2 regions of the Ochrobactrum teleogrylli genome follow, and region 2 is predicted to be linked to the other one. Evidence: riboswitches for the same ligand, from Rfam matches in the RefSeq annotation. Region 2 holds a riboswitch; the other holds the start of a gene.
What was found. A riboswitch is a leader RNA that binds a small molecule or an ion and turns the genes downstream of it on or off. The one in region 2 is predicted to bind thiamine pyrophosphate.

Region 1 (4,411 bases), 700 kb from region 2:
AAGGACGGCCGGTCAGACGCAAGGCCAGCAGGATCAACAAGGTCAGGCCGAGCTGGGTGGCGGTGAGCGCAACCGCACGCGCCGGGTCGAAATCGAAATGCAGGCTTTGATAGATCGCCACTTCCAGCGTTGTGGCGCGCGGGCCACCGCCGAGCGTCAGCACGGTGGTGAAGCTCGTCACGCAGAGCATGAAGATCAACCCCGCCATACCGGGCAGGCTGCGGCGGATGACGGGCCACTCGATCAGCCGGAAACGGGCGCGGTTGCCCATGCCAAGCTGGGCCGCGAGTTTCCAGTAATCGGCGGGTATCGATTCATAGGCGGCGAGGATGAGCCGCACTGCCAGCGGCATGTTGAAGAACACATGCGCGATCAAAATGCCGGTAATGCCATAGATATCCGGCTGGAAAGGGTATCCCACAGTGTCTGATATATGGGCGATGAGGCCGTTGCGGCCATAAATACTGGTCACACCCAGCACAGCGACGAGGGCAGGCAGTGCGAGCGGCAGAGCGAAAAGCCGCAGGATAAGGCCGCGTCCGGGAAAATGCGCTTCCGAATGGAGGGCGCGGGCAACGGGGATCGCGAAGGCGACCGAAAGCAGGCTGGATGCGATGGCTTGTGTGATGGTGAAACGGGCGGTTCGCCAGAGATAGGCATCGAAATTTGCGGCGGCATCGAAGCCGCCGCTGGCCTCAAAGGCAAGTGCGACGAGCGCACCACCGGCCAGCACGGCAAGGAAAGCCAACGCCAAAGCCCCCGCGATGGGTTTCATCGCGGGGGTGGGGTGCGTAGCTTTGCTTGCCGGAGCGTTTATCATTTGCTGGTGGCTGCCAGCCATTCATCGACCCAGGCCTTGCGGTTCTTCGCAACCTCGTCGGATGGAATGAGCAGGGTCTTTTCCGGTTTCGGCAAAGCGTCGAATGCGGCGGGCAACGGCGTCGAGGTCTTGCCTGCCGGGAACATCCAGTTGGTTTCGGGAATCACATCCTGAAAGCCGGGGCCGGTCATGAAGGAGAGGAATTTCTGCGCCAGCGGGTTCTTGGCGCCGGTCGTCGTCTGGGCGGCCAGTTCGATCTGCAGATAATTGCCTTCCGGAAAGGCCAACGCCTTGTAGCGATCCGTCTTCTCCGCGATGACATGATAGGCGGGCGAACTGGTATAAGAGAGTACCATCGGCGCTTCACCCTTGGTGAAGAGACCATAGGCTTCCGACCAGCCCGGCGTGACGGTGAGAATGCGCTTTTGCAGCTTCTGCCAGGCGTCGTCCGCCTGATCGCCATAGACGGACTTAATCCACAACAGCATGCCGAGGCCGGGCGTCGAGGTGCGCGGGTCCTGAAGCACGAGCTTCTGCGACGGGTCGCCTTCGACCAGTTCTTTCAGGCTCTTGGGCGGATTGGGCAGCTTTTCCGAATCATAGACGACGGCGAAATAGCCATAGTCATAGGGTACGAAAATATCGTCCTTGAAGCCGCCCGGCACGCTGACATTGCCAAGATCGATGCCGCTTGGCGCAAAGTAGCCGCTGGCGCGCGCTTCCGTGGTCAGATTGGTGTCGAGACCCAGCACGATATCGGCCTTGGTGTTGCCGCCTTCAAGCTTCAGCCGGTTGAGCAGCGCTACGCCATCGGCGGAAGCAACCCAGTTGATCTCGCAGTCGCAATCCTTCTCGAAGCTTTCCTTCACCTTGGGACCGGGGCCCCATTCGGAAATGAAACTGTCATAGGTGTAGATGGTGAGCTTGTCTTTCGCCTGCGCTGCGGGCGTAAGGCTTACCGCTGCCGCGAAAGAGAAGGCCAGCAAAGATAACAGCCGCATAACGGCACGTCCTTTCATCAAGTTAAAAGGATATAGCGCCGCTTGGGTTCAGGAACACAATCATCACCGAAAGGTTGGAACTTGAAGCTGCAACTTTTCGGGATCGTGCCGCAGAGCAGCATCTAATCCCTCCGCCGGTGCAAACCGGATCAGGTTCGGCGGGTTGGCTTTTTGAAAAGCCTCTCAGCCATCTGCTTGCGCCGATGGCACCCCGTTAGAGCGTTGCGACATTAATATGTCAGGCCGTGAAGGGCAAGAGAGGCAAAACCATCGACAAGTCGGGCACAACGGACTTCCGGCTACGATTCGCCCATGATATGAGCGACTTATGAGCACATTCGTCATCCTTCTCGGCGGCGATCTCGCCGTAACCGAACGGCTGCGGCAGCAGATAGCTGGCGCGCGCATTCTTGCCGCCGACGGCGGCATTCGTCATGCGGCGGCATTGGGCGTCGAGCCAGAACTTTGGCTTGGCGATTTCGATTCGACGCCACAAGCGCTCGTTGAACAATATGCGCATGTGCCGCAAAAGACATTTCCCCGCGCCAAGGACATGACGGACGGCGAACTGGCTTTCGAGGAAGCGTTTGCCCGTGGCGCAACGCGCGCCATTTTGTGCGGCGCTTTCGGCGGACAGCGCACCGATCACACGCTTCTGCATCTCACCATGGCGACGGCGCAGGCGGAAAAGGGGCGGAACGTCTTTCTTTCCAGCGGTGCGGAAGAAGCCTGGCCGGTGACATCCGGCGAATTTGCCTATGATTTTCCAGATGGTACGCTGTTCAGCGTCATCAGTTTCTCGGCTTTGGACGGACTTTCAATCACAAATGCCGAGTGGCCGTTAGACAACGTGACCTTGCCTTTTGGTTCTTCGTGGACTGTTTCCAATATAGTGCGTGGAACACTTCGTATTACTGTGCGTTCTGGCTTAGCGATACTTGTCGCAAACTTAAGTTCTGAACACGCCAACAGTGTGCCGCTAACCTTACCGATTGAAAAGGCTTGACGCTCGATAGCGAAACGTATTTCAAATGCAGCAAGCGGGTAAATTCGCTAACGCCGAAATTGGGGACGCAAAATCGGCACCTGAAATGTCAACTTTGACAGGAGATTGTTTGATGAAATCACGTCTTTCCATGATTGCGGTTGCCGGGGTGCTCGCTTTGTCAACAGCAGCCTGCACGACCAACGAACAGCGTACGGCTGGTTACGGCGTTGGCGGTGCAGCAATCGGCGCTCTCGCCGGTGGTGCAATTGGCGGCAATGGCCGTGGCGCTCTCACGGGTGCAGCGATCGGCGCTGTCGCCGGTACGCTGGTGGGCGCTGCCCAGTCGCGCAATGGCGTGCAGTACTGCCGCTATCGTGACAATTACGGCCGCATCTACGAAGCGCGTTGCCAATAAGTTCGCGCCACTAAGCTCGGCAAGCTCGCAGAGCTTGAGCCAGCTTAGGCTTGAAAACCAATCACGGCAGGCCGGGGAAACCCGGCCTGTTTGTTTTTCATGCCTCTTTCCTATCGATCCATTTGACAGAACGGCTTTTGTCGCGGACAAGCAGGGCGGAATTTCAAAGCCCATCGCGCGAACCGCCCAGAAAGCCTCAGAAGAACCATGGCACCACCGCTCCTTCGTCTAGACCAGATCAAGCTCACCTTCGGCGGCACGCCGCTTCTGGAGGATGCGAGCCTTTCGGTGAGCGAGGGCGACCGCATCGCGCTGGTCGGGCGCAATGGTTCTGGCAAATCCACGTTGTTGAAGATCGCCGCAGGCATGGTCGAGCCGACCTCGGGCGAAGTGTTCAAGCATCCGGGCGCGACCATTCGCTATCTGCCGCAGGTGCCGGACATGGACGGTTTTGCCAGCGTGCGCGCCTATGTCGAAGCAGGGCTCGGACCGACCGACGATCCGCATCGCGTGACCTATCTTTTGGAGCATCTGGGCCTGACCGGCGAAGAAAATCCGGATCATCTTTCAGGTGGCGAAGCGCGCCGCGCAGCGCTGGCGCGTGTGATCGCGCCGCAGCCTGATGTGCTTTTGCTGGACGAGCCGACCAACCATCTCGATCTGACGACGATCGAATGGCTGGAAGGCGAGTTGCGCCAGATCCGTTCGGCTATCGTTCTGATCTCGCATGACCGTCGCTTTCTGGAAAATGTCAGCCGCGCGACCGTCTGGCTTGACCGTGGTATCACACGCCGTCTGGAGCAGGGATTCGGTCATTTCGAGGAATGGCGCGACAAGGTTCTGGAAGAGGAAGAGCGCGATCATCACAAGCTTGGCCGCCAGATTGCCCGTGAAGAGCACTGGCTGCGCTATGGCGTGACGGCGCGCCGCAAGCGCAATATGCGCCGCCTTGGCGAACTGCATTCCATGCGCGCCGATTTCCGCAACCACCGCAAGGCGCAAGGCACGGCGGTTCTGACCGCCAGTGATTCCAAGGAATCCGGCAAGCTGGTGATCGAGGCCAAGGGGCTGAACAAGGCCTATGGCGACCGCGTGCTGGTCAAGGATTTTTCGACCCGCGTGCAGCGGGGCGACCGGATCGGTCTGGTTGGACCGAACGGTGCCGGAAAAACCACGCTGCTTTCGCT
Region 2 (4,411 bases):
CAGCCTGCCGTATTGGGCAGAACGGCCACGCCCAGTTCGCGGATCAGCGCCCAGAAGTCCTGTCCGGCGCGCGCATCGCCGCTTTCACGGCGCAGCGACACGGTGACGATTCCGGCCCGCGAGGCGCGCACCGCATCTGCAAGAACAGCGGGCGATGGATATTGCGCCGTGCCGAGCAGCAGGTGGCTTTCAAACGTTTTTCCGTAGAATTCGAGCATCTCAGCCTCCCTGCATCGGGGCCAGAACTTCGATGCGGTCGCCAGGCGACAAGATCGCGGTTGCGCGCTCATCGCTGGCCACGAATTCACCATTCAGCGCGGTTGCGACCACCGCTTCGTCCAGTTCGATTTCGGCGAGCAGCGCCGCCAGATTGGCTGCTGCCGTGGTGATGACTTCACCGTTCAGCACGATCGTCATGCATAGTCCTCCACAAATTCGGGCTTGGTTTCGGGCGTGGTCGCGCTCGCAACCGCCATCCGCGCTATCGCCGGCGAGAGCAGGAAGCCGTGGCGATAAAGCCCGTTGACATAGATGGTTTTGCCGCGTCGCCTTACGCGGGGCAGATTGTCGGGAAAGGCGGGGCGCGCATCGACGCCGGTTTCGAGAATCTCCGCTTCGCCGAAGGCCGGATGGAGGGCGTAAGCCGCGCTCAAAAGCTCCAATGTCGAGCGCACGCTGATGCCACTGCGCTGATCGCTTTCGATCATCGTCGCGCCGATCATGTGCACACCGTCGCCGCGCGGCACGATGTAGAGCGGAATGCGCGGATGCAGCAGGCGCACGGGCCGCGAAAGGTTGATGTCACGCGAGCGGACGACCAGCATCTCACCCTTGACGCCGCGCAGATCCGGCAGCACATCGCGGGCGCTAAGACCGCGTGCATCCACCACGATATCCGCGTCGATCTTCGCTTCATCTGCGTCCGTATTGAGGTGAAAGACGACACCCTTTCGTTGCAGGTTTCCGGCCAGCTCAACGAGTGTCTTGCGCGGATCGAGATGCCCTTCGCGCGCGAAGAACAGGCCCTGCCGGAAACGCCCGGCCAGATCAGGTTCCAGTGCATTGATGCGTTCATGATCGATTGTGTCGAAGGCTTCCGTCCGGCGGGCGAAACGGCGCAACTCGCTGGCGTCGCGATTGTGCGACAGAACCAGTGTGCCTTCGCGCTTGACGCCGGAAACGTGTTTTTCCCACCAGCCGATGGATTCCTGCCCGAGCCGCACCACAGGCTCTTCGGCGCTTTCGCCCTCGCACCATGGCGCCAGCATGCCGCCTGCCAACCACGAACAGCAATCGGAACCGATCTGCGGGCTGCGGGCCATCACCGTGACGGCATGGCCCTGATCGGTGAACTCGGCGGCGGTGGCAAGACCGGCGACACCCGCTCCGATGATGGTGACGCGCATCACGCAATCTCCTCCGCCCGGATTGTCCAGAGGTCATGGAAATGATGCACTGGCCCGTGGCCGTGTCCGATCTTCAATGTGTCGGCGGCGCGGATTGCCCCTTGCAGATAGGTATGCGCGTTCAGAACGGCTTTCTCCAGCGGCAGGTTTTTGGCAAGCTCTGCGGCTATGGCCGAGGAGAGCGTGCAGCCTGTGCCATGGGTGTTACCGGTCAAGATACGCGGTGCTTCAACCCGCAGCGTCGGCTGATCGGGGCGCACCAGCAGATCGACGCATGTTTCGCCTTCCGCGTGGCCGCCCTTCATCAGAACGGCTTTCGCGCCGAGTTCGAGCAATGCGCGGCCCTGTTGTTCGGCGTCTTCATCATCAAGCGCCAGGCCGCAACCAAGCAGGCAGGCCGCTTCTGGCCGGTTGGGCGTCAAAAGCGTGGCCAGCGGCACCAGTTTCTGGCGCAGAAGCGCTGTGGCGTTTTCGCTCAAAAGCCGGTCGCCCGACTTTGCCACCATCACCGGATCAACAACGACGGGACCGGAAAAATGCGCAAGGCCGCGCGCGATGGCGTCGATGGTTTCAGGCACGGAAACCATGCCGATCTTCACTGCCGCAACATCGAGATCGCTGAAAACGGCGTCGATCTGCCCTGCGACGATAGCGGGCGGGATATCGTGCACCGCGCTTACCGTGCAGGTGTTCTGCACGGTCACAGCGGCAATGACGCTTGCGCCATAAACGCCAAGTGCGGAAAATGTCTTGAGGTCGGCCTGAATGCCAGCGCCGCCACCGCTGTCGGAACCGGCAATGGTTACACAGATGGGCACAGACCGCATCTGGCCATTGTTGGTTTTGGTTCGGGAGAAACTATGTTTCTGGTTCATCGTGTCGTCTCTCATTCCGAACGGAAAGATGAGACGCCATGAACCTTTATGGAGCGTAAGCTCCTGTGGGGAATGAACCCCGTCCGCGACGCGTCAAACTCCGTTCCCTACGCAGGTATTACCCGGATCAGGTTCAATGGGTTAACGCGAGAACGCGCCTCTCAGCCTCTTGCAAGGCACCCCAACGAATTTTGCGTCCATAGGCATAGGCCGGAAGTTTTGAGTGGTCAAGCAATGTCTTCGCTGGTCGGGAAACAGTGTTGTCCCGTGTCTTGCACTGTGATTGGGCGCGATGAAAACGCCATCATCAGAAAAAACTTATATGAGCCTGTTTTTCATATATGGTTTGTTAAAACCATTGGTCGTAATCTATTTGCGGGGAAGTGTGTCTGGGTGGCGGTCCCCGCTTGTCTGTTTGTGAGCCTGTCTCATGAACACATGCGGAATATGATGTTCCAGTGAGAGGTTTTGTTGGCTAATTAGAACGACGGCATGTGTCGGCTTGGGGCAAGGGATTTATAATGGCGAAGCGGAAAGCCGGTCCGGTACAGGCGGGAAGCTCCATGGCGAGCACGCCCCAGCAGGATTTCCGTATTCTGTTTACCACCCATCCAACGCCGATGTGGGTCTATGATCCGCAAACATTGGGCTTCATCATCATGAATGATGCCGCCTATGCGCTTTACGGCTACACGCCCGATGAACTGCCCGGCATGACTGTCCTCGATATTCGTCCGCATACCGAGCGCGAGCGCATGCTGAGCGCTGTCCGGGATCGCAGCGATCTGGAGCGCCCGGAGCGCTGGCAGCACCGGCGCGCCGATGGCGAAATCATCGAAGTACTGACCTATGGACGTGAGGTGCAGTTCGATGGCAGGGAAGCGATCCTCGCCATCGTGCAGGACCGGACCGAACTGGCCAAGGCCAACCGGCAGGCGATCCATGCCCAGTCGCTGCTCGACAGCCTCGTCAGCAATCTGCCGCTCGGCGTGTTCATCAAGGACATGCAGGATGATGGCCGCTATGTCCTCTATAATCAGGCGGCGTCGCGGGCGAGCGGCAAGTCGGTCGATGCGGTTGTCGGCTTCACCGATGCGCAGCTGATGTCGGATCTTGAACGCCGCCAATATGCGCAGCAGGATCGTCAGGTGATGAGCAAGGGCGAGGCGCTCAGCGTCGAGTATAAGTCCCAACATGACGACGGAACGCAGCGCATTCTGCGTGTCATCAAGAGTTCCATTCCGCCGGTTGAGGGCGGCACGCCGCGTTATCTGATCGGCCTGATCGAAGATGTCACCGAACGGCGCGAAATCGAGGAACGCATGGCCCATATCGCCATGCATGACAGTCTGACGCGCCTGCCCAACCGCGCCGCTTTCTCCCATCATGTGGAGGAATTGCTAAAAAAGCGGGGCGATGCGGAGCCTTTTGCACTGTTTTGTATCGATATCGATCACTTCAAGAGCATCAACGACAATATCGGCCATCAGGCGGGCGACCAGCTTTTGCAACAGGTTGCCGAGCGTTTGCGCCAGATTACCACGTCCGACCAGTTCATCGCGCGGCTTGGTGGCGACGAATTCGCCGTCATCTATCGCAGCGGCACCGTCGGCCAGATCGCCATGTTTGCAGACCGGGTGCTTTCGGCCTTTCAGGAACCGTTCCGGCTGGGTGACAATTCAGAATTCGTCACCTGCAGCATGGGCATCGCGCAGGCGCCGCTGCATGGCGACAATTCCGACGTGCTGATGCGCAATGCCGATCTGGCGCTCAATGCGTCGAAATCAGGCGGCAGGCGCACATTCCATTTCTACCAGCATTCGCTGCGTCTGGCCGCCGAAAAACGCCACATCATGACGAGCGAGCTGCGTCAGGCCTTGCTGTCCGAACAGTTCGAACTGCATTACCAGCCGATCTTCAATCTGGATAGCGGACTGATTTCCGGCTTCGAAGCGCTGATCCGCTGGCGTCATCCCGAGCGCGGCATGGTATCGCCTGCAGAATTCATTCCGCTTGCCGAGGAAACCGGATTGATCGGCCCGATTGGCGATTGGGTGCTGTTGGCTGCCTGCCGCGAGGCGGTTTCCTGGCCGGAAGATATCAAGGTCTCGGTCAATCTGTCGCCGGTCC

Region 1: another riboswitch for thiamine pyrophosphate. It lies ahead of thiB (thiamine ABC transporter substrate binding subunit); the one in region 2 lies ahead of thiD (bifunctional hydroxymethylpyrimidine kinase/phosphomethylpyrimidine kinase).

The regions. Positions count from the first base shown of each region.
Region 1 is NZ_JBBHKQ010000001.1:3,385,224-3,389,634, forward strand. It holds gene thiP (thiamine/thiamine pyrophosphate ABC transporter permease ThiP) at 1-841, opposite strand, end outside; gene thiB (thiamine ABC transporter substrate binding subunit) at 817-1,821, opposite strand; TPP riboswitch at 1,931-2,045, opposite strand; gene WIX40_RS15800 (thiamine diphosphokinase) at 2,150-2,827, shown strand; gene WIX40_RS15805 (YMGG-like glycine zipper-containing protein) at 2,940-3,224, shown strand; gene WIX40_RS15810 (ABC-F family ATP-binding cassette domain-containing protein) at 3,432-4,411, shown strand, end outside.
Region 2 is NZ_JBBHKQ010000001.1:2,681,392-2,685,802, reverse strand. It holds gene WIX40_RS12625 (thiazole synthase) at 1-218, opposite strand, end outside; gene thiS (sulfur carrier protein ThiS) at 220-417, opposite strand; gene thiO (glycine oxidase ThiO) at 414-1,406, opposite strand; gene thiD (bifunctional hydroxymethylpyrimidine kinase/phosphomethylpyrimidine kinase) at 1,406-2,281, opposite strand; TPP riboswitch at 2,369-2,475, opposite strand; gene WIX40_RS12605 (putative bifunctional diguanylate cyclase/phosphodiesterase) at 2,803-4,411, shown strand, end outside.